2 regions of the Shewanella sp. MEBiC00475 genome follow, and region 1 is predicted to be linked to the other one. Evidence: riboswitches for the same ligand, from Rfam matches in the RefSeq annotation. Region 1 holds a riboswitch; the other holds the start of a gene.
The links. A riboswitch is a leader RNA that binds a small molecule or an ion and turns the genes downstream of it on or off. The one in region 1 is predicted to bind thiamine pyrophosphate.

Region 1 (15,666 bases):
TTAATCATTATCTTCCTTTATGGCAAACAGCATTGACACAATTAATCATAGCTGAGGTACCAGCCAAAATATCACCGAGAGACATATTTGATTTACTGGTTATAAACGAAACATATTTACCCTTAAACGATCGACTTGAATGGCTTATTGGCCCACCGATTGACACACATTCACTCATCAGGAGATTTAAACATGCTGGAACTACGCAAGAGTAAAACACTCTCGTACTTACTATTGTCAGCTACGTTGTTTAGTAGTGTGGCTTTCGCAAAAGAGACCGTCGAAAAAGTACCTCATAACTTAACAGCAGAACAAGTTTATCAAGGTATTAAAACTAATTTAGAAACCAACCTTTATTCATTACCACCACGTGTACAAGCACATTATGCTATTCGCCAGTTCCGTATGACAGGTGAAAACAAATATGCTAACGGTTCATTAATCGATCTCATTACCATTGCGGAACGTCAACTTTATTATTCCTGTAATCTGGACAAGCCTGGTTTTATTAAAAGTGAATCAAAAATTGAAGCTGATAAGATAGGGAATGGTCCTCGTGGTAAAGCTCGTAAAATAGCCATCGCACCCTACCCTAATTTTATGCTGTACACTGATGTTTTATTACGTTATTCCAGTCGTGTCGATGAATTTGGCTTTACAGGACCTTGTCATGATTTAATGATAAAAACCTTAAAAAATGCCAATCTAGAACCTGCTTTAACCGATAAAAAAATGATCAAAGCTTGGGCTGCACAGTTAATTAACTATGTTTACTGGGCTAAACAAATTGGTGTTGGGGACTATTATGAAGCTTATAAAAAAGCCTTTATTAAAACCTACCCTAATAGCAAGGATGATAAGCTCAAAAAAGGTCAATATAAAAATAAAATTTATGGCATGACTCACTTTATTTTTTCAGCCAGTGAGTATTATCAACACCCAGTGGACCCAAAAGAATACCAGTGGATTCTAGATTATTTTGAAAAAAACATTGATCGCATTTTAACTGATACTACTGAAGATATTATTACTGAAGTCGGCATTAGTTTCTTGATCACGGGTAATGGTGATAATCCTGTCGTTGATAAAGTGAAGAAATACGTGATTGCGGCTTACGATCCCAACACTATGATGATCCCATCACCTCATGGTAAAGCAGAGTTATCTAGCGGTGAGCACAGAAACGTCCTAGCGATGATGTTATTAGATTGGCCAGAAACATTACATAAAGGCCCATATTTAAATGATATAGCGTCAACTAAAAGAAATTTACCTAAATCAGTTAACCCTAAGACATCTATGAGCAATGTAAAATTGCACTAAAATATAAAGATGTACAAACTGAGGCAAATGCACTGCATTTGCCTTTTTTGTTTCAAGGTAGGTTTGTCTCCTCAACGTCTGTCACGCATAAAGAGAGCACTTAATGAGCCGAGCTAAATCAACTCTAGAACAATGGCGAATTGTCCAAGCTGTAGTCGATTTTGGAGGTTATGCGCAGGCTGCAGAAAAACTCAATAGAAGTCAGTCGTCACTCAATCATGCTGTATCGAAGTTACAACAACAACTTGGTATCAATCTACTCGAAGTAAAAGGTCGAAAAGCTTATTTAACTGAACAAGGTGAAGTGTTACTGCGTCGCTCCCGCCATCTAACTCAATCGGTTGAAGAGCTCGAACAATTAGCCAGTAATTTAGGCCAAGGTTGGGAACCAAACCTAACAATTGCTAGAGAAATAGTATATCCGATGGATAAACTTGTTGAAGCGCTAACGGCCTTTTTACCCGAAAGTCGTGGAACCAGAGTAACCATAATAGATTCAGTGATATCAGGTACTCACGATCTTATTAGAAATAACCTAGTTGATATTGCCATTTGTGCAACACCACCTAAAGGCCATATTTCAGAAACATTATGTGAATCGAGTTTTGAACTTGTATGCCATCCAGAACACCCATTAGCTCAACTTGAATTGATTGAAGATGACAAACAATTAGCACAATATCTGCAAATAGTGATTAAAGATACAGGGGTAAATGCCAGTAATGATATTGGTTGGTTAAAAGCGGAACAACGCTGGACAGTGTCAAACTTTCACGAGGCTAAAATAATTTTATCGCGCAATATTGGTTTTTGCTGGATTCCAAGTTTTCTAGTCGAACAAGAAATTGCCAATAAACAGCTTATTCGTATACATTTACGGGGCAGCTATCAGCGTAAAATAATGCTTAATTTAGTGGTACCCAATCGTAATCAACAAGGACCTGCGTGTAAGTTACTCGAAAACTTAATTTTAGCGCGACATAATGTGACGCTTAACGTTTAGCTCACATTCGCTGTTGGCTTTGTCGGTATGACGCTGATTAGTACTAATTGATAATCCTAAGCTTCATTACTGTTCTTAAACTAATAGTTAATTTAATTCAGCAATGATTATCGTAAATTTGGAATATACAGTTTGATTTGTAAAGAAATAATCACGGGTATTGATAGGTATTGCAGAACAATCTTATATCCTAGATATGAATTTTTCTTAATAGCATTTTATAGTCGATATTATACGTATATTTCCAAAGATTGATGCTGTTGATTTGATTGTGCCGCTGTAATGTCGTTGACAATTTTTTCACTACTTTGGTGTTCCGATAATAAATAGTTAGATGAATGCAATTCTTCATTCTGGTTTACATCATCAGCATGAAGTACGTCATTAGTTAATACCTGGCTATTTGGAGAAATGGAATTGTTCTTTGTTGTAGACGACAAAGAATCTGAATTATTTGTCGTTAACTCTTTCTTTGCTTCATTCATGTTCTGTAATGCTTGCGCCGCCACACGAATATCGGCCATTGACGGTTGTATAGGAGCCATGGCTGCTGCATACACTTTCTGCATTTTACTTAATGTTGCTTGGGCGTCACCATCAACAGTAGACACATCAATATTAACCTCTCCATCCACTGCATAACGACGTCCATCGGGCCCTTTTTCATATTGATAACTTGGACTTTGCGCTAAACTTCCACCTACGGCAGCATGTGCCTGTTCGTGCGTTTTAACCTCGGTATCTCGCTGTGCTAGTTGATCAATCTGCTTTTTTTCAGCTTGTATTATTTGCTGTTGTTTGTCTTTTACTTGTTGCTCAACTTGCTGTTCTGCAGTGTCATCCTGACGATTTGAAACTTCAGCGTCTGCAGTTACTGTTGAATCGTCCACTGATGAGTTTTGCGCTGTCGTCTTTGTTTCTACTACAGGGCTGGTTGGCTGATTAACTATTGGCGGTTGAGTATTTTCAACATCACTGATTGCCGAGCTGATTACTATATCTGTACTGGCTGACGCTTCAGTCGGTGTGTTAGTTGCCTGTAATTGAATAGGTGTACGGTTCAATACACCATAGAGATTGAGTGGGCCACTTTTTAGACCGTAGCTATTAACCGAACTAGAATCAACAATGTGTTGTGGCTTGATGTCATTTGTAGATGCCGAATTCGTTTGCAATCCGTGATGAGAATCAGTGCTGAATAAACCATGGCTTAGATCTATCGGCGTTTTGAAGGCCGATGTTTGAGTTGTACTGGATTTAAGCGAACTGATTTCAACTGCATTAGATTGAATGTCTACAGCAATAATCGGAGCAGATTGGGGTTTACTTGCTTGAGTACTATTTGTTGTTTGAGCACTATTTTTTGCTTGTGTATGAGGTTGAGCTTGTGGTGCTGATAATGAATTGCGGTGGTTTATTTGGGCAGCACTGTTAACTAACCCTGTATTGGAAGAAACCATTGCCGCACTCATGATTACACTTCAATATCAATCAAACTACCAACAGTCTCAGATGCTACTTCAATCACTTTAGCAGATGCTTGAGCTTGGTTGGATGATTCAGTCGCGGACACTAAAGCAGATGTGGTGTCAGTTTGCCCAACGGCACGAGAACTTAAGGTTACAGTATCTTGTACCGAGACATTTGGCACCGCAGGTTTTTGTTGCTCTGGAGTGGCAACTGATGTTGTTGCTTGCGCTAAACCTTGTTGAGCACTCTGCAATCCCTGCATACCTGACGCATAGGCTGATTGAACTTGCATAATACTGATCCTGATTATAAAAAAGTCGACTTATTATGGCCTAAACCGACTAATATGTACAGTTTTCAAACAAAAGTTAGTCGTTAACCCAACCCATCTCCCAATCTTTCCATAATGGATTAATTCCTCGTCGCTTCATTTGTTCAACAACTTGCTCTACTGGACGGTTATCACTGATTTCAAATTGATCAAGTTGGCTGTCTGGCGCCATATAACCACCTGGTTGAGTAGAGCTTCCAGCACTCATATGAGTAATGCCTAAAGGGAGTAAATTATCCCTCAACGACGGCAGCTCACGAGTTGATAAACTAATTTCAAGTTGAGGATTGAACAGCCTAAATGCACAGATCATTTGAACTAACCCTGCATCCGTCAATTCAACTTTTGGTGTAATACCGCCAGTACACGGACGTAAACGAGGTAATGAAATACTGTAGCGACTGCGCCAGTAGCTATTTTCTAAGTAATCTAGATGAAAGCCCATAAGTAATGCATCCAAGCGCCAATCATCTAATCCAAGTAATACTCCAAGGCCAATTTTATCGATGCCGGCTTTAGCCACTCTGTCTGGGGTATCTAAGCGATAGATAAAATCTTGTTTTTTACCGCGAGTATGATGTTGAGCATAAGTATGAGCACGATAGGTTTCTTGGTATACCATAACGGCATCAACACCTAATTTGGCAAGACGCTGATACTGATCAGTCTCCAATGGTTGAACTTCCATTGCCACGTAATTAAAAGCCTTGCTAACTAACGGTAACACCGACTCAAAATACCCCATTCCAACTTTAGTTTCATGCTCACCAGATACTAATAATATCGAATCAAAGCCTCGTTGTTTAATAATCGCCATTTCGGCTTCTAGTTCATCACGAGTAAGAGTTTTGCGCTTGACCTTGTTGCTCATACTAAAACCACAATAATCGCACTCATTGGCGCACAGGTTTGATAAATATAAAGGCAAGAAAAGGCCGATATTGGCACCAAATCGCTGCCGAGTCAGCTGAACGGCTTGTTGCGCCATTGGTTCAATATATGCCATTGCGGCAGGAGATAATAATGCCAACAAGCTATCAAGATTACCGCTTGGATTTTGTAGAGCCCGCTCAACCTCTTTGACGGTAGTCGAATACAGCTTCATCGATAATGCATCGGGGGCTAATTGCGAAAATACGCTTGAATACGTCATGCTATCCCCCCTTACCATTCACTGACTTTGCAAGCGAATTGATTGTTGGTTCTGACAAGAATCCGGTCAAAGGACTGGTCGCGTTAGCATGGTTGTTCACTGCCCCTAATCCAGCAAGATATGCTTGTCTTCCTGTTGCAACTGCATCAGCAAAACATTTAGCCATTTGTTGGGGATTGGCACTACTTGCAATCGCGGTATTTACCAATACTGCTGCTGCGCCCATTTCCATAGCTCTACAAGCTTGTGAAGGTGCGCCAATGCCGGCATCTACTATTACCGGAATATTGGCCTGTTCAATAATAATGCTTAAGAATGTTTCCGTCGCTAAGCCTTGATTACTGCCTATTGGACTGCCGAGTGGCATAACCGCAGCGCAACCAACTTCTTCTAAGCGACGACACAATACTGGATCGGCATGCACATAAGGCATAACAATATAGCCTTGTTCGCATAAGTATTGAGCCGCAATCAATGTTTCAATAGGATCTGGCATGAGGTATTTGGGATCGGGATGAATTTCAAGTTTAATCCATTTAGTACCCAGAATTTCATAAGCTAGTTCAGCAGCAAAAATAGCTTCTTTAGCATTACGCGCACCGGCGGTATTGGGTAATAATTTAACCCCCAGACTTTGCAAAGGACCGAGTAAGTTGTCATGACCGCGGGTTAAATCAATCCGCTTCATCGCTAAAGTAACTAACTGCGACCCAGAACTTGCTATCGCTTGTAACATTGTATTGTGATCTGAAAATTTTCCCGTTCCAGTGAGTAACCGAGACGAAAATTGATGATCGGCTATCGTTAACATTATTAACCTCCAGCAACGGCATAAAAAACGGTGATATTGTCATCGGCTTGACACAATACATGCATCCAACGACTTCGAGGCATAACAGTATCGTTGACCACAACGGCCACTCCTTGAGTGGGTAAATCACTGAGTATCAGTAGTTCAGCCAAGTTTAAATTAGCCCGAACTTGTTGCTCGACACCATTGAGGTGCAGGGTTATTACCCCATGGGGATCAGTTTGTATCATTAGACCGCTCCTGATGATCTGTTAATGGATATTGATGACACACTTCACACTGTGGGTCTTGACTCATGTTTGCATACTGCCAGCGTAAATCCTGAGCATTAAATCGATGTAAAACACCGTATTGCGTAAAGGTATTGCAGATGTGCTGCAGGCCCACCAGCGCTTGCATACTGGCGATAATGCCCACGGCGGGCCCAAACACGCCAGTTTGAGTACAATTTTGCATAATGGGTGTATCAAGTGGATATAAACAACAATAGCAACCGCTGTGTGAATGTGTGCTTGAAAAATCAATACAAAATAATTGCCCCTGATATGCACTAATGGCACCACTAACCAAGGTTAACTGATGCTGTACACACAGTTGGTTTATCAGTTGCCTCGCACTAACATTATCAGTGCAATCAAACACCACAGGTTTTACCGTAAATAGTTTAACAAGCTGCTTAAAGTGCGCTGATGTAATGGGCTGTTCCAACACGTCGATATTGATTTGAGGGTAAGCATAACTCAGTACACTTTTTGCAATATTGACTTTTGCTTGGCCAATATCAGATGCCCGGAACAGGAGTTGCCTTGGTAAGTTGGATAATTCCACCACATCATGATCAATTAACATTATTTGCTGAACACCCGCTGCAGCTAAATAATGCGCCACTACATTTCCTAAGCCACCTACACCGATGATCACTACAGGGCTATTCATAATGGCAAGCTGCCCTGCTTCTCCAATATCACTCAGTAGCATGGTGCGTGAATACTGAATGTAATCCTGACCAGATAGAGAATTCATAAGCCCTCCTGAGGTGAACAGGCTTTTGCCAAAGGCCGCGTAACCTGCAACCATTTATGATGCAAGGCTCGATACGCCTTCGCTGGATCGTTAGCCGTGGCTACAGCTCTAACAACAGCAGCATCACCAACGCCGGTATCCGCAATAAACTCCAAATTACTGAGATCTATCCCGCCAATTGCGACTGTCGGATAATGGCGTGCAAATAAACTAACATAACGTTTAAGTTTACTGAGTCCTTGAGGCGTGGAAGGCATTTGCTTGGTCGTGGTAGCAAAAATATGCCCAAGAGCAATATATGAAGGCGAACATTGGTGCGCTAATAAGGCTTCAAAATAACTGTGACTCGATAGCCCTAACGCCATTCCAGCAGCAGCTATCGCGCTTAAATCTGCAGTTGCCATATTTTCTTGGCCTAAATGAACCCCAAACGCACCGTGTTTAATCGCCAATGGCCAATGATCATTAATAAACAACTGAGCATGAAATTTGCGACCTAGTTTGATGGCCTCAATGATATTAGCTTCGAGTGTTAATCGTTCTAATACATGGCTGTCATCAGTATCGATATTAATAGCTAACTTGGCACGATATTGAACCGTCTTACAGCCCGCTTTTAACAATTGTTTAAGCATATCGATATCAGCTACAACAGGATAAATCCCCAAGGGTTGATGCAGCGATTTAAAACTATTAGGTGCAGCTTGCTTGCACGAATCATCAGCGAGATGCTCAGAAGATACCAACTTGATTGATGGCATCATCCCTAAATCATCAGGCCAACCAGTACGGGCTAAGACACCAGGTCCTTGGCCGAGGCTTACACCTAAAGCGAGTCCATTATTAACATAGGCTTTTGCCAGCACAATGGCATCATGAATAACGAAGTCATGGGCAATAAAACACGCAATTGCAGATGATAATGTGCAACCACTGCCATGATTATTGGTGGTTGCTATCCGCTGGCTACTTAGCATAAACACCGCATTACTGTGTGCAATACTGGCGCCTTTAACATTTTTACTCACATAAACATCTATTGCATATTGTTGCTGCCACTGAGCATCACCACCTTTAGCAAGCACATGGCATTTAAATGTATCGGATAACAATTTGGCATCGGAGATCATTTGCTGTTGCTGAGCAACCTTGTTATCGACATCACAATCTTTTACTAACGCATACTGAGAACATAAACGTTTCAATTCGTGCTGATTAGGTGTTAATAAATCAATTAAGCCAATGAGAGGGCTAAAATCGAGATAGATAGGATTAAAATTCGCACCACTACTGGCGACCATGACAGGATCAAGCACCACAAAAGGTACCATCATCTGAGTAACACGCATTTGAGCTAAACAGCCAGCTAATATGTCTACTTGTACTTGGGATGCAAGCAGGCCAATTTTAATGGCAACTGGCGGCAAATCCACGAGTAAACTGCTGAACTGAGCCAACAACATGGATTCAGAAACGGTTTCAACAAGACTCACACTAACTGAGTTTTGTGCGGTTAATGTGGTTATTACGCTACACCCGTGACACGACAAGTCTTGTATAGTTAATAAATCAGCTTGAATCCCTGCACCACCACCACTGTCAGAACCAGCTATGGTCCAGACAATGGGTGGGGTTTGAGTTATGGATTCACTGACAAATCTCGATGAATTCATTGCGATTATTCAACCTCTACAGCTAAGTCGGTATCAAACGGGGCAACTGGTTTGATGTCGTGATACAGCTCCGATCCAGATGCTTTAAATTCAGCCGACTTTTTAGCCATCGCCTCAAATGGATTAAGAGCTTGAGTCGAATGTTGAGCTTGATAAGCACTAGCGGAAGATACTTCAATCTTAAGTGCTTTAGCTTGTTCAAGATTAGCGGCATATTCACGTACTTCGTGGGTTATTTTCATCGAACAGAATTTAGGCCCACACATTGAACAAAAATGAGCCACTTTGGCTGATTCTTGTGGTAACGATTCGTCGTGGTAAGCACGAGCGGTATCAGGATCAAGACCTAGGTTATATTGATCTTCCCAACGGAATTCAAAGCGGGCTTTTGATAATGCATTATCACGTACTTGTGCACCTGGATGACCTTTAGCGACATCAGCAGCATGGGCAGCAATCTTGTAAGCAATTAAGCCTTGTTTTACATCTTCTTTGTTAGGCAAACCTAAGTGTTCTTTAGGGGTGACGTAACACAACATCGCCACGCCGTACCAAGCCATCATGGCTGCACCAATACCGGAGGTGAAGTGATCATATCCAGGCGCAATATCTGTTGTTTGTGGGCCTAAGGTATAAAATGGCGCTTCATCACAAAGGGCCAATTGCTTTTCCATATTGACTTTAATCAATTGCATTGGCACATGGCCAGGGCCTTCGATGATGGTCTGCACATCGTATTCCCATGCAATTTTGACCAATTCACCTAAGGTTTCTAATTCCGCAAATTGCGCTTCATCATTGGCGTCGGCAATTGAACCTGGGCGCATACCATCCCCTAGCGACAACGACACATCGTATTGGGCGCAAATTTGGCAAATATCTCGAAAGTGTTCATATAAGAAACTTTCTTGATGGTGACTTAAACACCACTTAGCCATAATTGAACCGCCACGCGACACAATACCGGTAAGGCGTTTGGCGGTCATGGGTACATAACGCAATAACACCCCTGCATGAATCGTAAAATAGTCTACGCCCTGCTCAGCTTGTTCAATCAATGTATCTCTAAATACCGCCCAACTGAGGTCTTCGGCAACGCCATTAACCTTTTCTAATGCTTGATAAATCGGCACGGTACCAATCGGCACAGGCGAATTACGGATAAGCCACTCACGCGTTTCATGAATATAACGTCCAGTCGACAAATCCATGACCGTATCGGCGCCCCAACGGGTTGACCATACGAGTTTTTCAACTTCTTCTTCAATCGAAGATGTCACCGCAGAATTACCAATATTGGCATTCACCTTCACTAAAAAATTACGCCCAATAATCATAGGTTCAGTTTCAGGATGGTTAATATTCAGCGGAATAATCGCTCGACCTCGGGCGACTTCATCGCGAACAAACTCAGGAGTGATAAGTTGCCCAATATGCGCACCAAAAGTCTCACCAGGCGATTTTTGCGTCAACACGCTATCAGTTACTTCAGCGCGAGCCATGTTTTCACGAATGGCAATGTATTCCATTTCGGGGGTAATAATACCTTGGCGAGCATAATACATTTGGGTCACGCATTTACCCTTCTTGGAACGTTTAGGCGCGACAAGGGCGTCAAAGCGTAAATAATCGAGTCCATCGTCGGCCAGGCGTTGTTGGGCAAAACCAGAGGTTGCACCCGTTAATTGCTCAGTATCTTGTCGCTCATCAATCCATGCTTGACGGATTTTAGGTAAGCCTTCACGCACGTTGATATCAGCAAGAGGATCAGAATAAGCACCCGCGCAGTCATAAACCATGATTGGTGGATTGGCTTGTTTAATGGGTGCAGCGTCGGTACCACCAATAACGGTATCAGTTTGATTAACCTGACGCATAGCGACGTTGATATCAGCACGACTACCCGCTAAATAAACTTTTTCCGAGTTAGGATGTTGTAACGGTTTAAGGGTATCAATAAATTGTTGAGCGTTAGCTCGAGTTTGACGACGGTTTGGATTTGACATTAGCAACCTCAATATTAAGAGTAGAGTTGCTTGTCTGGAGAGGTGTTGATAGCAGCAGTAAACAATAAAAAAGCTATTGCTTAAGTCAATAATCACATAGAAAAATACTAATGTAATAACGTAACTGGAATATAAACCGATAAAAAACTCGGAGGTAAACGTCCAATTACAATCGTGTTAATACGTTATTTATCTTCCCAATAATCATGATTATTACGCTTGTTTCCTTCGCAGGTTCTAGCCTGATCAGGTTCAACGGATCCCGAATAAACGGTCTCAGCCATAATGGCACTCCGACAAGATGTCACGCAGTATAAGCAAGCTTGTTGCTAAATAACAAGCACTAAAATAATCATTTCATACAAAAGTAATCAATCCACATGTCAGAAACTGATGCAGTGTCATTGATATCTCCATGATTCATTTATCACCACAGACAGGTATTTATCAAGGTGCGACACTATGTCGCATTCATCATATTTATTAGCAAGTTATAATTTAACAGACTGATAAACACCTTTGAAATATATTCATCAAAGGTTGAAAAAATAACAATAAAGGTGATGACGTTGGTAAATAAAGCAATCCAAACCATTAAATTAAATACAAATTACCCATGGGTTTACTCATCAATTTCATTGGCTGTAATGTTTGCTATTACACAACCAGTAATGGCTGAGCAGTACGATAAGCAAAATAGTGAAGGCATTGAGCGGGTTGAAGTACATGGACAAGCGGCCAATAACGATTTACTCGGTTCTGCCCAAAACTTATTAAATAAACAAGGTGTAGATTTTTCTGAAGCGGGTGGCGTATCTGCATTACCGATTTTAAATGGCATGATGGGCGATCGGATCAAAGTGCTCATTGATGGCAGTGACATTACCTCATCATGTGCAAACCAGATGAACCCGCCACTTTCATATGTGTCAGCCAATCAAATTAGTTCGATTCAAGTGGTTGCTGGAGTCTCTCCGGTGAGCGCCGGTGGCGATAACATTGCTGGCGTAATTAACGTCACTAGCTTAACCCCTGTATTTACCGATAGCGATACAGTGACATGGCAAAGTGGTAACATATCTAGCGGTTATCTAAGCACTAATGACGCCATTCTCGCAGGTGTAAATGCCACTGTAGCAAGTAAAACATTAAGCTTTAGTTACCAAGGATCATTTGAAGATGCAAACAGCTATACAGATGGCCATGGCGATAAAGTACTAGACACTTTGTACCAATCACAAAATCATGCATTAACCGCTGCTTGGCAAGATGACATTCAACAAGTTGCAGTCAAACTGACTCATCAACATATCCCCTTTCAAGGTTTTGCAAACCAGTATATGGACATGACGAATAATGACAGTTATGGCGCATTAGTACGTTATCAACGAACACTTGAAAACGAAGGCGAGTTCACCGCCCAAGCAAACTGGCACAATGTAGAGCATCAAATGGGCTTCTTTACCGATGAAAAAACCGGCATGATGCCAATGAAAACTAAGGGTAAAGATTACAGTTACCAACTGCATTGGCAGCTACCAATGAGCTCAGACAGCACCTTATTAATTGGCCAAGAATATTATGTTTATCAACTTGATGATACATGGCCTGCGATTGAAGGTTCAGCCATGATGGGCCCCAATGACTATGTCAATATTAATGATGGCGAACGCCAACGTGCAGCTATTTATGGCGAGTGGCAACAAACACTTAATACACGTTGGTGGCTGTCTGCAGGTGTTCGTTATGAATACGTATCAACCAGCACAGGTGAGGTTCAGCCTTATAACACAATGAGCATGATGGGCATGACCAATGTTAATGCCATAGCCGCAGATGAATTTAATGGCCTCTATCGAAAGCGCAATGACAATAACATCGATGCGACCCTTCTTGCTCGCTATCAACTCAGCGATACTGAAGTGATAGAGCTTGGTTTAGCCCAAAAGAACCGCGCACCCAATTTATATGAGCGATACAGTTGGGGCCAAAGCACCATGGCGACAACGATGATTGGCTGGTATGGCGATGCAAACGGCTACATAGGCAACACAGACCTTAGTGCAGAAACTGCACATACATTGAGTATGGCTTACAAGCTAGTACAAGATGATTTAGCATTTAGTGCAACAGCTTGGTACAGCAGCATTAACGATTTTATTGATGCCAATGTGGTCAGCAGTTTTAATCGCACAAGCATCGATAGTAATAGTCGTCATATTTTACAGTTTACAAATGTGGACGCTAACTTGTTTGGTGCACGCATTGATGCTGAATATCAACTAGCAGACAACGACACGGGTAAATGGCTCATTAACGCTAACATCAACACAACGCGCGGCGAAAGAGATGACAACGACCAACCGCTGTATCAAATAAAACCTTTGCAAACAGAGCTAGCTTTGCAACAACAGCTAGGTTATTGGCAAAATAGTATCAGTTGGCAATGGGTTGCCAGTAAAGATCGCGTGGATGAACAGCGTTTAGAAAACACAACTGACAGTTATTCACTGCTTAATTTAAGCAGCAGTATTAAATGGCATTATGCCACAATGACTATTGCAGTGAAAAATCTACTGGATGAGTATTATCAACTGCCACTGGGCGGTGTCAGTATCGCTGATTATAAAGCTGACAGCAGTAACGGTTTTCAACAAATAGCCGGTTCGGGTCGCTCACTAGAATTGAATATAAGTTACGCGTTCTAGTTAATCAGCTATAAGTAATAAGCCGATGCCCTGTAATAATTACCACATTATTGGCTAACCTAAAACAGCAATTCTGCTGATGTTAAGACAGAAAAAAGCCTCTACATTGCTGTAGAGGCTTTCATCTTATTTGGCGGAGCGGACGCTGATGTTGAAACCGTGAACCCGCGACCTCCGGCATGACAGGCCGGTTTCTATTGATCTGCGATGGAATTACATAAATACACTAACATTAGCTTATATGGCTGATTTCTGGCTAAGTAAAAACACCAAATCTTTTGATTTTTCATAAGAAAAAAGCCCCTACATTGCTGTAGAGGCTTTTTTTCTTATTTGGCGGAGCGGACGGGACTCGAACCCGCGACCCCCGGCGTGACAGGCCGGTATTCTAACCAACTGAACTACCGCTCCAAAACGGTTTGTATACACTTAATAAAAACGAAAATAGAATAAATATTACCTATTTTATTAAATGCAAACAGTTACTTGAATAGCGGAGCGGACGTTGATATTAAAACAGTGAACCCGCGTCCCTCAGCATGACAGGCCAGTAATATAAACAACTGAACTACCATTCCATACAAGTGCGATGAATAATAATGTTGTGCTTATTTATCGTCAACTTATTTTTTATTTCGCCTATTTATTTGGCTAAAAATCACGCAAACCACACTATTTAGCACAAAACTCATCCACTTCAACTTATTCGATTTTATCATCGGGTATACTCAAATCAATGTCATCCAAATCAATAGTGTCCAAAAGTGTTTCAATTGATTTTTCAGGCTGTTGTGGTTCTTGTTGTAACCTTAACTCGGCCGCCGCCATCGCTTTAGCGAGTGTTTGTCTCTTACGCCACACGATTAAACTGACAATACCAACTAACAGCAGTATGCCATTAATGATAATTATCCAGAACAGCGCATTATCTTTGGCGACTTCTTCTTCAATTTCGGCTTGAATTGCCGCTTTTTCAGCGATCACTTTAATAGATTCTGCTGTAATTGAAACGGGAGCTTCAATAAAATTAAAGAACATTTCAGGTAGGTAAAGCACTATTTCACGGCCATCAACTGTGGTTGATACGGCAGTCCCCTTGACTCGATAACTACCAAATTCAGTGACTTTCGGTAAGTATAAAACTTGTTTCGCACTCGTCATTGCTTGTAAAGTAACCGGTATAATCAAACCAGCAGGTCCAACTAACTCAAACTCAAAATGAGTTTGTTCTAACAACACCGCAGATTCATCAACCGATAATTGTATTTTCCATATGCCTTTGGATAGATCTTTATTAGCTACCATTTCAGCTTTTAATGGTTGTGGAGAAAGCTCAAACGACATCTCATATTCACGCTCAAAGACATTATTTCGTGCCGTGACATTAAGGATATAATGTCCAGTTGGTTGTTGTAGATTATGGCTTCCAGTAAAAATTCCGTCATCTGGAGCTTCGTCCAACAATTCACCATTATCTTTATATGCTCCGACAATAATGGTACCTGTAGCAAAATTATCATCACTAACAATATGCTCACTGGCAAAACGTGCGGTCCATTCCACCATATAATCTAACCCTGGCATTCTCATGGTTAAATCATCACCCAAAAGTTTTGCTGTTACTTTTAGCCTTTCGCCTTTATAAAGTGGTTGTGGTAAAGGTTGTACTTCAATATCTAATTTAGAAATTTTTTGAATTGTAGATCCTTCAACCACACTGCCTAATAGCTGCCATGGACCTGGCATCGGCTTTTCAATGTAAATCATATCGCCAGCAATACCATCGACCCACTTTACTGTTTGCGGGTAGCGATCTGAATACCATTTGCTGCCGTCAGGTAAAATCACCACCACCGGTGCAGAACCATATCTACGTTGAATCACTAACGTTAAATTATCGACCATATGATCGATTCGGAAACGATTTTTAAGTTCTACAGCTTTTGATGCGCTAACCATAGAGGCTTGGGCATTAGGCTGCCAAACTAAGATAAGACTTAGCAACAATAAACAAGGAATAGCAAAATAACCGGCGCGAGTGGCACTCATAAAGATTGGTTTATCCTCTCCAGAGACATTTACCTGACTTCGCAATGAGGTCAAGTCGTTGTTCGTGTAATAGTATTTCATCGGCAGATGCACCAACGACTTTAAGATTAAACGCA
Region 2 (15,666 bases), 210 kb from region 1:
TATGCCATTGGTATTACCGGTTTAATGAGCTTATTGTTTGCGTTTGTGTATTACTTCAACGTTACCGACACCCCAAAAGGTTCAACCTACTTTAAGCCGAAAAAAGGTGGTGGCTTAGAAGTGACTAGCAAAAGTGATTTTGTACTACTGATCATTATGAAAGTCCCTATGTATGCGACGTTAGCCCTGTTGGGTTGGAAGTTGTCTCCTGCAGGTGTGAGTATGTTTACTCAAGATGTCACTTATCTTATTTATCTTGGTTTAGTCGTGGTATTTGTGTTTGATTATTATCAAACGTATCAAGTGAACAAACACTTGTTTTCAATTGAAGTCCCAGAATTTGAACGTTATGAGTTTAAGCAAGTTGCTGTATTGAATATATTGTATTTCACTACGTTTGGCTCTGAGCTTGCCGTTGTGTCCATGTTGCCACTATTCTTTGCCGAAACGTTTGAACTGGGGATGGCGCAAGCTGGTATGTTGGCTTCAAGTTATGCCTTTATGAACCTCATGTCTCGTCCTGGTGGTGGTTGGTTAAGTGATAAGTTTGGTCGTAAAACTACCTTGCTTATCCTCACTGCGGGTCTGGCTATCGGTTATTTATCGGTCGCGCAAATTGATTCATCTTGGTCATTAACTTTAGCTGTAATGGTTGTCATGGCTTGTTCGTTCTTTGTTCAAGGTGGCGAAGGTGCTGTATTTGCTGCAGTACCTCTCATTAAACGCCGTTTAACGGGTCAAATAGCCGGTATGACAGGAGCTTATGGTAATGTTGGTGCCGTATTTTTCTTAACGGTTTACTCGTTAGTGTCTACTCAAGTGTTTTTCTATGTGATTGCAGTGAGTGCCATATTTGGCTTTGTGACATTATTTTTTATGAAAGAACCCAAAGGTCATATTGCTGAAGTAAACGAACAAGGTGAAGTGACGTTAATCAGCGTAAGTTAATACTTGATTCAAATGATATTTACAGACGTTGTGATTAAAACTCAAACTGCTTATATTTATGCAGTTTGAGTTTTTATGTAACAAACTTTTTAACCAAACAACGAGAGCTTATATGGCTGAAAAGTCGTTAGAAAAAACACTGGATAATGATGATATGCTTCCTTTTGCAGCAACATTGCAGCTTGTTGTTGGCCAAGCTTCCGAAAAGGGCCGCAAGTTACAAAATGAGGATGCAATAGGAATTCGTATTCCTTCAGGGATACCGCTCATGTCGAAGGGTGTTGTGAGTGTGATCAGTGATGGTGTCAGTACCGCTGAGGGGGGCGCACATGCTTCAGCCATTAGTGTCAGTAACTTTCTAGCGGATTACTATTCCACTCCAGAGACGTGGAGTGTACAAACATCGAGTACTAAAGTATTAACTGCATTAAACCGTTGGTTATATGGATTAGGGCAAGATTATCGGGATGCTAGGCGCGGTTTTGTATGTACCTTTAGTGCATTGGTGTTTAAGTCTTGTTCTGTGCACATGCTTCATGTGGGTGATTCGAGGATTTATCGTTTTCGCCGTGGTGAGTTACTTCAATTAAGTCATGATCATAGTGCCAATATTAGCTCATCAAACCAATATCTTACTCGAGCATTGGGGATGGATGTAAAATTAGATGTTGATTACAAAACCTTGTCGGTAGAAGTCGATGATCTGTATTTAATGACAACTGACGGAGTTCATGACCAATTAACTGAGTTTGCCATACATCAAGAGTTAAGCGCGTTTTGCCAATTATACCCGCAACTAACAGATGATTTATGTGAGCAATTTTGCCAAACTTTGATTAGAAAAGCGTTTGATTTAGGCAGCAAAGATAACCTTAGTGCACAGCTTTTAAGTGTGAGTCAATTACCTAAACAAGCTATCGATGATGTGTATCATAGTTTATCGCGCCAGCCATTTCCGCCACCGTTAAGTGAAGGAATGAAGCTAGATGGTTATCAGGTTACCCATATTATCCATCAATCACAGCGCAGCCAAGTGTATCGGGTAATCAATGAGCACGACCAAGTTTTTTGTATGAAAACCCCTTCTGTAAATTACTTAGACGATGCTGCTTATATTGAACGATTCATGTTAGAAAGCTGGACGGGTCAACGTATCAATAGTGCGCATGTGGTCAAGATGGTCGAGCAACATAAAACGAAGTCTGCCTTGTACTATTTAACCGAATTCTTATCAGGAATAAGCTTAGCAGAGTGGCTAACTCAGCATAAAAAAGCGCCAGTGGAAGACGTGTTATTACTGCTCAAACAAATCGAATTAGGCATTAGAGCATTTCATCGCCGTGAAACGCTGCATCAAGATTTAAAACCCGATAATATTTTTATTACGCGTGAGGGAGTGGTAAAAATTATCGACTTTGGTTCTTGTTACATTAAGGGCATTGCGGAAATAAGCAGTCCGTTAGCGCGTGATCGGATTCTTGGTACTGCAGATTATACCGCTCCAGAAGTGATGCTTGGTTATCAAGCTGATGGGCGCGCCGATTTATTTTCTCTGGCAGTTATTGCTTTTGAGATGTTGGCAGGGGAATTACCTTTTAAAGGTAAATTGGAACGTTGTCGAAATCGGCAAGATTATTTACGGTTAGAATATGTTAGCGTGCATAAATTAAATCCTATGGTACCAGAGTGGATTGATCTGGCATTAAAAAAAGCACTTAATATTGAACCTAATTTACGTCAAGCTGATACCTGTGAGCTTATTCATCAATTAACAACTGCAAGTCTAAATCGAAATGCTAAGCATTTTGTTCCGTTAATTAACCGTAACCCAGTTCGTTTCTGGCAAATCATTTCTATCGTTCTGTTTTTAGCATTGATGGCCAGTTTACTTATTTGATTAAGCGATTAACGATAATTGCTTACTTGAGTAAAGCATTTTGATTTTATGTTATCTAATTTATGCATTATTCAATCTAATTAACTAAAATAGAGTTAAATCGATCAGAATTAAGATAATCACCAAACACTAGTACTAAAGTCTATTTTTGTTCTTATAGCTATCCTTTTGGCTTATTTGCAGATGAGGTGCTGATTGTTAGTATTACCGTGTATGAATATAGGCTTGGCATTGAGTCATGTATTTTAATCACATGGAGTGTATGAAATGTTTAAAGTCGTAAATTGGATGATAGTATCAAGGTCTCAGCTGTTAACAGACTTATTGGATTGGCGTTGGCCGCAAGAGTTTTTAGCTAAATTATCTAAAAGCCAGCCAAGCTCTATGGCCAAAATGTTAGCTGTAGAACCTATTTCAATAGTATTTTTTGACTTATCAACCATTGACTTACAACAGGTATATCAATTACAGCGTCTTATTGAACGTGAATATTGTTCTATCCATACCGTCTTTATCAATTTCCCTAAACAACTCGATACTCGATTTCTTATTCACCCCACAACGACGTTAGGGGTATTTTATGCTGACAGCAGCTTAAACGAAATTAGTCTTGGCTTAAATAACATCATGAAAGGTCGTAGAGTCATTCCTCAAGAATTATTACGTTCAGCCCTGAACGATGAAAATGACGAGGACAGTGAACCGTTAACCATCCGCGAGCGTGAAGTATTACAGACTTTATTATCTGGTAGTACTAATTTAGATATTGCTAATCAGCTATTTGTCAGCGAATCAACTATTAAAACCCATTTATACCGAGCATTTAGAAAAATTGGGGTGTCTAGTCGTGGACAAGCAATTGCATGGGCGCAAACTCACATGCATGAGGTGAGAATATAATATCTTTGGTATTTTTAAGATTGAAATGTAATAAAAATGGGCATCAATTGAATTGGTACCCATTTTTTATTTGGCTTTGTCGTTAACAACCTAACCAGAGCATTGTTTTATTAGCATCCTTGATGCTAAGAGAAACCGTGTCTAAAACCGCTTCACGAATAGGCAGTTGTCCTTGCATTAATTCATCACGTCTAAACCAATGTAAGGTAAGTACCTCACCAATGGGTAAGTTTTGTAGTTGTTGTTCAAATTGTGCGGTAACTTGTAAGTTATCTGCTGCAATCAATAAATCTCCAGCGCTAAGGCCAGCTTGATGTGCCGGACTATTTTGGATTACGCTTAACACTTTTAAACCCATTGATTCAGTCTTTGTTTTAGCACCAAAGCCATTGATATACCCCTTAGCATCACCGCCACCTAAATCAGTATTACCTTCACTTGCTCGAAGAGTCATGGACACCCCGACCTGAGCCAATAAAGCTTCAAGCGGAATATCATCACAGTTATTAAGATAGGCAAATAGATCATCACAAGGGCGGTTTAGTATCGTTTCGACAATTCGCTGATGACTAAACGGATCGGTTCCGATGCCAGTTAAGCCGTATTGTTGCCAAAGCGTTCGCATTACATCATCTAGGCTGTGCTTACCTTGAGATTCAATACGAATGGTTAAATCCAAAAATAATGCAAACAGTGCCCCTTTGGTGTAATAACTGACAATGGCATTGGCGGCATTTTCATCTTGCTTATAAAATTTGGTCCACGCATTAAAGCTTGATTGCGTTAACGTTTGCTTAAAACGGCCTTGGCCTCGATATACTCGAGTCATAATTTGGCTGAGCAGGGTGAGATAACCTGCTTGATCAATACATTGTGATTTAAAAGTAATTAAATCATCGTAATATGATGTGATGCCTTCATACGCCCATAATTGAGACGTATATGATTCTTGTGATAAATCAAATGGGGTAAATTCAGCTGGTTTAATCCGTTTAACATTCCATGAGTGGAAGTATTCGTGGCTACATAATGATAAATAAGTGCGATAACCTTTATCCACAGGCGCATCTAGCGACAAGGGTAAGTCATTACGCGAACACATCAATGCAGTAGATGCTTTATGCTCTAAGCCGCCAAAACCATTATCTAAAACCGTTGTCATAAATACATAGCGCTTAAACGGTGCTGGAGTGCCAAACAAATCGATTTGATATTCGCAAATCGCTTTTAAATCATTGGCCAATCTAGCCATATTGGCTCGGTGTTTACCACTGAGAACGATATCGTGTGGAACACCGGCCGCATAAAATGTTTCGATGGTGAGTTCACCCATTTCAACTGGATGATCGATTAAATCGTCATAATTTTCTGCGCTAAAATCACCAAAACCAAATTGCTCGCCGGTTGTTCTCGTCATGCTGGTGGCCAGCGTCCAATGAGCTAAGTTTGCAAGAGCAGGCTTGGCAATGGTGACCTTATGTGGCTGAGACTCAAGGCCATTAGCGGCTAGAAACACGCTACTGCCATTAAAAAAACCATGATTAGTATCAAGGTGCGCTGTTCGAACAGACAAATCCCATGCATAAATTTGGTAGCACAAGCTAATGTGGCTACCTTGGTTATCCAATTGCCACGTTTGTTTATCTAATTGAGTGACCGAAAGTGATTGTTGATTCTCTTTGGCATCAATTTCAATGATGTTTTTAGCAAAATCGCGGATCATGTAACTGCCAGGTAACCATGCCGGTAATGAGAAAATCTGAGATGGATTGGCGTTTTTTAGCGTAAAGGTAACTTCAAATAAATGAGCTTTTGGGTCGACCGCATGAATATGATAATGCATAAAGAATTCCGAATGAGTGGCAAGTCGCAATCAAAACGATTGAGCTATAATAACCAATGCTGCCAAAATTGACTCACTTAAGCAAACGAATCCCATTTTAGGTAAAATATTAACCATAAAAAGCGTTTTTACTGGAGTGATAGATCAAAGACTTGATAGTATTATCAATAGTTACAATGCAGTTATTTAATGAGGATCCTCCTAATGGCCGAAGAAACCATATTTAGCAAAATTATCCGCCGTGAAATTCCAGCGGATATTTTATACCAAGATGAGTTAGTCACCGCATTTCGGGATATTGCTCCGCAAGCTCCTACGCATATTTTGATTATTCCTAACCATTTAATCGCGACAACGAATGATGTTAAAGCATCTGATGAAAAAGCATTAGGGAGAATGATAACAGTAGCGGCAAAACTTGCTGATGAAGCGGGTATTGCAGAAGACGGTTATCGCTTAATAATGAATTGTAATAAGCATGGCGGTCAAGAGGTGTATCATATTCATATGCATCTTTTAGGGGGCAAACCATTAGGCCCAATGCTGAGTCGCGGATAATGAAAACTAACAGTGATTTTTTTCCATTAACAGAAGTTGCTACCCGTTTTGTTAATCAACTTGCTCAATGTCGTCGTTTAGGGCTTACGGTGCAAGAAGCCAGCGAGCATCATGTGTTAATTGAGCTGCCTTACAGTCAAGATATTATTGGTTACCCTGACACCGGAGTTATTCACGGTGGAGTGATCACGACCTTGATCGATACTGCTTGCGGCACCGCAGTGGTATGTGCCATTTTGAAAAAGTATCAATCGTTAGAATTGTCTCCAACATTGGATTTACGTGTCGATTACATGAAACCTGCAGAGCCACATAAATCAGTTTATGCCTTTGCTGAATGCTATCGTTTATCGTCAAGCGTTGCCTTTACCCGTGCGATTGCCTATCAAGACAGCATTGATGAGCCTATTGCTCATGCTGTGGGTTCATTTATGCGCATTAGTCCTGAAATGGTCGGTGAAGAGTTTCGTCAAGCGTTAATGGGTAATTTGCCGGGGGCTAAATCATGAGCGAGCCAAGCAAAATAGATCCAGCAAAGGGTTTAGATGTTCAAGATGTGGTTAAACGCGCCATTGAACTAAATGATTATAGTTACCTACTTGAGAAAGTACCTTACTCACAATTCATTGGTATGTCTGTGGCCCGTTTTGGCGATGAAATGGTATTTAGACTACCCGCTAAAGATGACAATATTGGTAACCCAATATTGCCGGCGATTCACGGAGGGGTAATTGCTGGGTTTATGGAAATGTCGGCAATTGTGCAATTAATGGTATTTATGCAAGCCAAAAAAGTGCCTAAAATTATTGATTTCTCGATTGATTATTTACGTGCCGGTTTGCATCAAGATACGTTTGCCGAATGTAAAATTACTCGCCAAGGTCGTCGAGTTGCGAACGTGAGCATTAACTGCTGGCAAACCAACCGTAAACAACTTATTGCCACAGCACGAGCTCATTTTTTGTTGGATTAGCAATGTAGTGAGTTTTATTGTTCCACAAGATTAATTTAACCAGTTTATTAGAAGGACTATAGTATGAAAATAACATCATTATGCTTTATCGCTTCTGCACTGTTACTGAGTGCATGCGCACACAATACTGCGGGAATTGCTGTCGATTCTAGTGGGTTGGTTAGAGTTGATAGCGCCTCATTTGCGAGCGACATCAAGGTGACAAATATTTCATCACACATGGTGGCTGATTTACTTAAAGCATCGGCATTAATTCAAAGTAAATCCAGTACCGACTTACGGGTACAATATAAATTCACTTGGTTTGATGCTAACGGATTGACTGTTGAAGATGAAGCAAGCAGTTGGAAATCGGTTAAATTACATGGCATGCAACAATTACAAGTGAGTGGTGTGGCGCCAAATACCCAAGCAATTCGCTTTGAGATTTACGTACGCGAAACGTTTTCTTATTAATTAGATAACGTCAGTGTTGTTAACCTAACTCAAGTTAACCGGTAGGGGCAAAAATTTTTAAGGCTAACACTTTATTTATCTTCAAGGTGTTAGCTTCAATACCCAGAATATGTTGTGTTATTAAAATGTATGACTGTTCGTGTAATCAGATTGTAGATAGTTTATAATTATGACCGCCAAGGGGTGTTCAGTAAAACTGAACTGAGATGTCTTTATGACGAACCCTTAGAACCTGATCCGGCTTATACCGGCGTAGGAATGGGCCACACTATCTTTATGTGCACCTCTTATTCGCTACTCTTGCCGGATCTCAAAATAATTATTTGAGGTCCTATGTTCACGAAAAATTCTACTGGGTTATCCCACACGCCAATTGCTTTAGCTGTTATTACAGCATTGAGCTCGCCTGTTGCTATGGCTAAAACCGCTGATGTTGAGCGCGTTACACCTGAATCTGAAAAAATGGAAGTGATTGTTGTTAATGCTGACTTTAGTAATATCAGCCTTGATAAAATGCCGTCAAGTGTGACGGTTATTGATGCACAGCAACTAGAAGACGAAGGGGCGCAACATTTTGAAGATGTGCTCAATTCTATTGCCAACTTTAATTGGTCTGGTGGCAGTTCTCGTCCTAAATATTTCCAAATTCGTGGTGTTGGTGAACAAGAACAATATCAAGGTGCACCCAACTCATCCGTAGGCTTTGTGGTCGACGATATCGATCTATCTGGCCTTGGTATGGTATCGAGCATGTATGACATGCAGCAAGTTGAAGTCTTGCGCGGTCCACAAGGTACCCAATATGGTGCTAATGCGTTAGCCGGATTAATTTACTTAAAAAGTAATGACCCTACAGAATCATTTGAACATGGGGCAAAAGTCAGTTTAGGTGACGACAACCTTCGCACGCTTTCTGGCTTTAGTTCTGGTCCACTCAGTGATTCGGGTAAATTGCTCTACCGAGTATCACTAGAACAACATAACCAAAATGGCTATCGTGACAACCTCTATCTTAACCGTAATGATACCAATGAACGTGATGAGTTAACGGCGAGGGCTAAGTTCCGTTGGTACGCGACTGATGACTTACAAATCGACTTAACTTTATTGCACGCCAATTTTGATAATGGTTACGATGTGTGGACATTGGACAACAATCGCACTAACACCTTAACCGACCAACCTGGGGTTGATACCCAAAAAACCACAGGGACAGGAATTAAGTTCATTTATACTGGAGTGCAAGGATTTGATTTCACTTCGTTAACTTCATTTGCACAAACAGATCATCACAATGGTTATGATGGCGATTGGGCAAATCCAGAGTATTGGGCAAGCAAGGAATGTACTTTGTATGACGATGACTACAATCCTGTTGGCAGTGAGCCATGCGTTTATGATTATACTTGGGATAAAAAGGGTGACCGTAAAACTTTTACTCAAGAGTTTCGCTTGTCGTCAAAAACGGCTGGACGTATCTGGGCGGGCAGCACTGACTGGTTAGTGGGTGTGTACGCAATGAATTTAAAAGAAGATAACGACTTGTACTCCGAGTACAATTCTTACCCTGATGAAGTGTTACAGTCGAGCTATGATGCGACAAACTATGCTGTATTTGCTCAACTAGACAGCCATTTAGGCGATGATTACTTATTGTCGACAGGGTTGCGTTTCGAGCGTCGCGATACTGATTATAGTGACACTAACGAAGATAATTTTACCCCATCAGAAGATATGTGGGGAGGCCATATAGCATTGTCAAAAGTCATTAATGATAATCACAATGCATATGCTCGTGTTGCTCGCGGTTATAAAGCGGGTGGTTTTAATATGACATTACCTGCTGAATTGTCAGACAAGAAAGAATTCGACACTGAGATTTTATATAACTATGAAGTCGGTTTGAAATCGAGCTGGTTTGACGGAGAAGTGGATTCTACATTGGCGCTATTTTATATGGATCGCCAAGATCAACAAGTCGCCGCATCTTTACAAGATCCAGATAGCCCACAGCGGTTTATTCTATTTACCGAAAATGCAGGCAGTTCAAATAACTATGGCGCGGAACTCGATGCAAAATGGTATTTGACAGAAAACATTGAATTTTATGGCAGTTTCGGTTGGTTAGAAACCGAATATGGCCAATATCAATACAGTGACAAATACGGTTCTACCGTCGATTTATCTGGCCGCGACTTAGCGCATTCGCCTAAATTTACTTACAGTGCAGGTATGACCTATGTTGCAGACTCAGGCTGGTTTGCAAACGTGAATGCCAGTGGTAAAAGCCAGTTTTATTATTCAGACAGCAATGAATCTCAGTCAGAAGCCTATACCATTTATAACGCTCGCTTAGGCTATGAAACGCCAACATGGTCGGCATATTTATGGGGCCGCAATTTGTTTGATGAACAATATGGCGTGCGTGGTTTTTATTTTGGCAATGAGCCAGATCAAGACTGGGCTGACAAGCAATATATTCGTTACGGCGACCCACGCCAAATGGGCGTAACATTAGAAGTTCAATTTATGTAATGGCTTGAGGCCGTTGCAACCTGTGTTGTAGCGGCTTTTAATAAGGAATAAAAGATGAAGTTAACTGCAGAAATCAGCATGTATCCGTTTAATGAAAACTATCTTGATCCGATCCAATGGTTTATCGGCAGAGTGGATAGTTATGACAATATTCAACGAGTCACTAACGCGATGGCAACTCAAGTGTGCGGTGAGTATGCCGATGTAATGTCGATGTTAGCCATTGAAATGCAAGCTGCACATAAAAAATGGGGTAAAGCTGTTTTTGTGTGTAAATTTATTGGTGGTGAGCTCGATCTTGCTCATAGCGAATAACTGCAATGAATGATCTATTTATAACGCTACAACAAGCCTTTAATGAAGCGTCATTAATGACGTTTTGGGAGGCTGTTGCCGTTATGCTAGCGCTTGCTTACTTAATTCTTGCCATGCGGACTAACATCTGGTGCTGGTCTGCAGCATTTATTAGTACCGCCATTTATACTGTACTATTTTGGAATGTATCGTTATTGATGGAGTCAGTCCTTAATATTTATTATATGGGGATGGCGGTATATGGTTATTGGCTGTGGTTGCACGTGCCACCGTCTCAGCAAAGTAATTTGCACAATACAGATTTGCAAAATGGTACTCAGCACAACATCGAAACGAATCATCTTAATATTACCAGTTGGTCTTGGAGTACACATGCTAGGCTCATCGGCGCTACATCATTAGTATCTTTGCTGGTGGGATATGGTATGGCTCATTACACGTCGGCAGCATTTCCCTATGTCGACGCGGCAACCACTTGTTTTGCTATAGTAACAACCTATCTAGTGGCGAAAAAAGTGCTGGAGAATTGGCTCTATTGGGTCGTCATTGATTTTGTGTCTATTTACCTTTACTTTCAAAAAGGCTTAATGCTGACATCGGGTTTGTTTGTTTTATATGTCGCGATGGCGGTTGGTGGATACATGATGTGGCGTAAGAAATATCGTCATCATATAATAACGCAAGACAATACGAGTCAAGAGGTGGTTGGAGCATAGCCAACCACAATACCATTTCATTAGAGAAAATATTTGATGTCCCAACCCTTGTTATCTCTACCCATTGATGTGCTCGACATTATGACGAAAACAATGCCAATGGCGTTGTTTAATAGACTTGAAACACAATGTACCGCCATATCATTGCTCAACGCAGGGATCAGTAATCTTAATATTAAGTTATCTTGTGATGATGGCGATAAGGTTTTAAGGGTTAACCAACGCCATAGTAATTGGTGTGATAGGACACTCGAAATAGAATGTTGGCATACGGCTATTGCGGCTCACATTGCCCCAACCCTAGTTTGGGTCAGTGATGACAACCAACTATATTTAAGTGAGTTTATTCATCAACCCAATATCGACTGGTCAATTTTTTCAGCGATTAACAGTTACTCATCTCTGCAGAATGGACAAAACAAGCCAATTTTAAGCGTTGATGCTGTTCCTTTATTAACAACACTATTTAGCACACTTATTACCCTACCAGCACCCAGTAAAAGTATTACCGTGACTGAGCAGTGGCAACAATATGCGCAGCAGTTAGACCTATTAAGTTCATCGCAAATAGCTCCACAATGGCATGATGCTTGGCAGCAATTGTTACGCTTAAATGGGCTTATTCGACATTGGTTATCACAATTAGAAGCCTGTATGTTGCTGCCGGCTTTTTGTCATCGAGATTTAACCCCGCACAATTTACTATTTAGTGGCGGTAAATCTAATCAGCTGTTTTGTATTGATTATGAATATGCTGTGGCGAGTCATCCATTGTTCGATTTAGCAAGCGTTGTGGCCAGTCATCAGCTATCAAAAACACAAGTGAACCAATTAATCGATAACGTGATTAGACAATATTGTCAGGTCGCTAGCCTCACAGATGTGGCGGCGGCAAAAGCTGCATTACCCGCTGCAATGAATTGTTTTTGGTTATTTTCAGCAATGTGGGCATTACTGATGGCAGCCAAAGAACCACAAAAAGCAACAAAATACTTACAATATTTTACACATTACTTTACATTAATCACTTGCTAATAAGCTCCGATAACGTAAAAGGTTCTTACAAAGTATAAGTGAAGCACGTTTTGATAAAGGAATTATCTGTGTCTAAAAAAGTGATTATCCTACTATTAAGTTGCCTATTTTTGTTGGCTGCTCAACCAAAATAAGTTATTTCTTTTTGGATTGGGCGATAGAGTGGGAAGTTGAAGAATACGTAGAGTTAACCTCAGATCAGCAAGACAAATTTGATGTCATTATCGAATCATTTTTAGTTTGGCATCGCCAACAAGAATTGCCGCGTTATCGTGATCAATTGTCTTTATTATCGACACTGACGAATCAACAAACAATGACCCCAGAGCTATGGCTTAACCAAGTGTCATTGGCAAAGGCACATTGGCATCGTATTTTTGATTTTGTTATGCCAGAACTATTACCTATTATGGCGAGTTTCACTAATGAGCAAGTGAATCAAGTGTTAACCCAACTTAAAAAAGAACAACAAGAATTAATCGAAGAATATGCCGGTAAAGATCAAGCCGAATTAATAAAAGACTCAGACAAAAGAATCGTAAAACAATTAACAGAATGGACCGGCAACGCTACTGATGAACAAAAAAATATTATTCATCAAGCTAATACGGAACGTTTAGCCACGTTAGACATGTGGCTTGAGTATCGCCATGAATGGCTAAGTCAATTTGAACAAGCACTTAAACGCCGTCAGCAAACTGATTATTTTACCCAACAAATGAAGTTATTAATGATCTCGCCTGACGAACTGAAATCTAAAGTTTATCGCGATAATGTTGATGAAAATACTCGAAAATTTGGTTCAATGTTGATTGCGCTTAATAAAACATTTAATCAAAAACAACGTCAACACTTCGATAAAAAATTGACCGAGTTAGTAGAAGATTTAACTGAACTACACTTAGACAAATAATGTTTATTTTTATCAATTAATGCTTAAGATGAAATATTTTTAATCTTTAGCGGGTCTCTTACTACAATAACGATTTCAGTCAGGATTATTTATGCAAACACTAAGTGGATTATATCAACAGTTTTTAAATGTAATTAAACATACAGAAGGCTTAGCCGCTTTAATGCTAAGGCTTTATCTTGCACCTGTGTTAATGCAGGCAGGATATAATAAATTGTCACATTTTGAAGACACCGCCGCATGGTTTGGTAATCCTGATTGGGGCTTAGGTTTACCTATGCCTGAAGTCATGGCAGCATTAGCCGCAGGCACTGAATTGTTTGGTGGTTTTTTAATCTTGATTGGTTTAGCCACTCGACTCGTTGCATTGCCAATGATGGTCACCATGTTAGTTGCTGCTTTTGCGGTGCATTTACCCAATGGCTGGTTGGCCATTGCCGATCCAAGTTCATGGCTAGCGAATGAGAAAGTGTTGGCTGCAGCGGAAAAGCTAGCAGAGGCAAAATCTATTTTACAAGAGCATGGTAATTATGAATGGCTAACCAGTTCGGGTAATTTTGTTATTTTAAATAACGGTATTGAATTCGCGATAACGTATTTATTCATGTTACTGGCTTTATTTGTGATTGGTGGTGGCCGTTACACCAGCGTTGACTATTTTATAGGACGTCGCTTTTTGAAGTAACCTTGTTTATTTGCAAGTTGATTCAACGCAGTTAACAAGGCTAAGAGCTGTTTGAGAAGCGTTTGCTATCACGAGTTTAGGTTACATAGATCAATCCCAAAAAATCCCACCTTATGCGTGGGATTTTTGTTAATATCGGCGTTATCATTTATTCAAAAGGATAGTATCTTGGACGCCAAACAACTGTTATTGACTCGCCAATCAACGCCTCGTTTAATTGCTCCAGCACCCAATGCCGAACAACTCACGTTTTTACTTGATGCAGCAGCAAGAGTACCTGACCACGGTGCACTAACGCCTTGGGAGTTTATTATTGCGGTAGATGATGGCTTAGCTAAGTTGGCAGATATTTTTGTTGATGCGGCTAAAAAAAGTGGTGCAGATGAAGCTTTTCTCACTAAAGTATCCAACATGCCTTATCGTGCACCTATGGTGATTACGGTAGTCGCTAAAACACAAACGCATGATAAAGTACCTGCTTTAGAACAGCATATTGCAGCGGGTTGTGCGACGATGGCAATGCAGCAAGCTGCTTTTGCAATTGGACTAGGTGCAGTATGGCGTACCGGTGATTTTGCTTTTGATGCTAATGTACATCAACAATTAGGTTTATCGAAACAAGATCAAATAGTGGGCTTTTTATACGTAGGTACGCCAGCGGTAACCGCGCCTGTAAAACCATTAAAAAATGGTCAGCAATTCGCTCGCTATTTATAAGCTGGGTTAACAGAGAGTACGGGCCTTTATTCAACAAACAGGCTCGCTATGTTGCAATTAAGCCTTAATTCCTATTCATAGAATTCGAGTGGGATCATGTTTTGATAGACATAATAGCCTAATGGTCCCATTAACAAACTGATCATCGACCACACTATACGTTGAGCATTTTTGATATGTGCTTTCGAGGTAAAAGCTCGATAGCAAAAGTGAATATGTAAAACCAGTAATGCGATAAGCATTAAGACTAACGTAATATCCATATTATCCATGTCATGTTCCTTTGCGTTCCAGCAATGACTTATTTAAGTATAACCCTAAATTAGAAATCTGCAGTAAAAATAGAAATCTATGTTCTTAAACGGCTATTTACTGCGAGTAAGATTAATTTACTTTAAAAATTAACGGATTAATAGTCTGTAAATCATTAAAGATTCATAATTTTTTAATTCTTGCACAAAGGTACTACTTGTCCATCATCGCTTATCGAATATTTGAATTGAATCATATTTTGTTGGGGTAACCACAATGGATATTTGTACATGGTCACATTAAATAGTGGACTGTTCACTAACGTGGTCAACCAAGCGCTTACTTTTGGGTAGGGAATAGCGTTGAACCATACAGGTTCAACATTAGCAAATTGGCGTATAAACGGAAAAATAGCCAAATCAGCTAGTGTAGGGGTGTTGCTGCACAAATAGTTTTGTTGTTGTAATTGATCTTCCAGCAACTGAATAAATTGTTCAGCTTGTTGTCGATACCAAAGCTGACTGTTTTCAGGAAATCTATCTGCATACTTATATTTATCTAACCAAGGTTTAAAGTCATTATCGTTAGCATTAATGAGTGATTCTGTTAATGGCTTATCTAACCAATACTGTAGTGATAGATATTCGTTTGCTGTTAGGTATTTTGTATCCGGTGCAGGGTATTGGGTTAACGCAAAACGCATAATATCCAGGCTTTCACTGATAACTTGGTTATCTGCCGTCACTAACACCGGTACTGTCCCTTTGGCCGAAATAGCCAACATCTCTGCAGGTTTGTTTTTAAGTTCAATCTCACGTACTAACGGATTCAGTTGACTTAAATGAAGCCCAAGACGAGCCCGCATGGCATAGGGACAACGACGAAATGTGTATAAAATAGCAGAATTCATTAGGTGTCTATAA

Region 2: it holds a riboswitch for thiamine pyrophosphate, as region 1 does, so the genes downstream of both, FCN25_RS18190 (TonB-dependent receptor) here and thiC (phosphomethylpyrimidine synthase ThiC) in region 1, are expected to answer to the same signal.

What each region holds. Positions count from the first base shown of each region.
Region 1 covers NZ_CP039928.1:4,302,601-4,318,266, reverse strand. Annotated here, with positions in the region: gene FCN25_RS19125 (hypothetical protein) at 1-215, shown strand, start outside; gene FCN25_RS19120 (DUF3541 domain-containing protein) at 193-1,323, shown strand; gene FCN25_RS19115 (LysR family transcriptional regulator) at 1,427-2,326, shown strand; gene FCN25_RS19110 (putative metalloprotease CJM1_0395 family protein) at 2,557-3,798, opposite strand; gene FCN25_RS19105 (chemotaxis protein) at 3,801-4,088, opposite strand; gene thiH (2-iminoacetate synthase ThiH) at 4,165-5,280, opposite strand; gene FCN25_RS19095 (thiazole synthase) at 5,282-6,091, opposite strand; gene thiS (sulfur carrier protein ThiS) at 6,094-6,321, opposite strand; gene FCN25_RS19085 (HesA/MoeB/ThiF family protein) at 6,308-7,114, opposite strand; gene FCN25_RS19080 (bifunctional hydroxymethylpyrimidine kinase/phosphomethylpyrimidine kinase) at 7,111-8,787, opposite strand; gene thiC (phosphomethylpyrimidine synthase ThiC) at 8,793-10,793, opposite strand; TPP riboswitch at 11,000-11,099, opposite strand; gene FCN25_RS19070 (TonB-dependent siderophore receptor) at 11,357-13,501, shown strand; tRNA gene FCN25_RS19065 (tRNA-Asp) at 13,836-13,912, opposite strand; gene FCN25_RS19060 (TIGR03503 family protein) at 14,204-15,550, opposite strand; gene dnaQ (DNA polymerase III subunit epsilon) at 15,561-15,666, opposite strand, start outside.
Region 2 covers NZ_CP039928.1:4,093,535-4,109,200, forward strand. Annotated here, with positions in the region: gene FCN25_RS18150 (NarK family nitrate/nitrite MFS transporter) at 1-948, shown strand, start outside; gene FCN25_RS18155 (bifunctional protein-serine/threonine kinase/phosphatase) at 1,061-2,845, shown strand; gene FCN25_RS18160 (LuxR C-terminal-related transcriptional regulator) at 3,113-3,745, shown strand; gene FCN25_RS18165 (M61 family metallopeptidase) at 3,828-5,588, opposite strand; gene hinT (purine nucleoside phosphoramidase) at 5,793-6,146, shown strand; gene FCN25_RS18175 (PaaI family thioesterase) at 6,146-6,655, shown strand; gene FCN25_RS18180 (PaaI family thioesterase) at 6,652-7,119, shown strand; gene FCN25_RS18185 (YcfL family protein) at 7,183-7,575, shown strand; TPP riboswitch at 7,745-7,851, shown strand; gene FCN25_RS18190 (TonB-dependent receptor) at 7,909-10,110, shown strand; gene FCN25_RS18195 (hypothetical protein) at 10,165-10,425, shown strand; gene pnuC (nicotinamide riboside transporter PnuC) at 10,431-11,141, shown strand; gene FCN25_RS18205 (phosphotransferase) at 11,178-12,176, shown strand; gene FCN25_RS18210 (DUF6279 family lipoprotein) at 12,322-13,089, shown strand; gene FCN25_RS18215 (DoxX family protein) at 13,181-13,774, shown strand; gene FCN25_RS18220 (NAD(P)H nitroreductase) at 13,943-14,491, shown strand; gene FCN25_RS18225 (hypothetical protein) at 14,563-14,763, opposite strand; gene FCN25_RS18230 (glutathione S-transferase) at 14,937-15,653, opposite strand.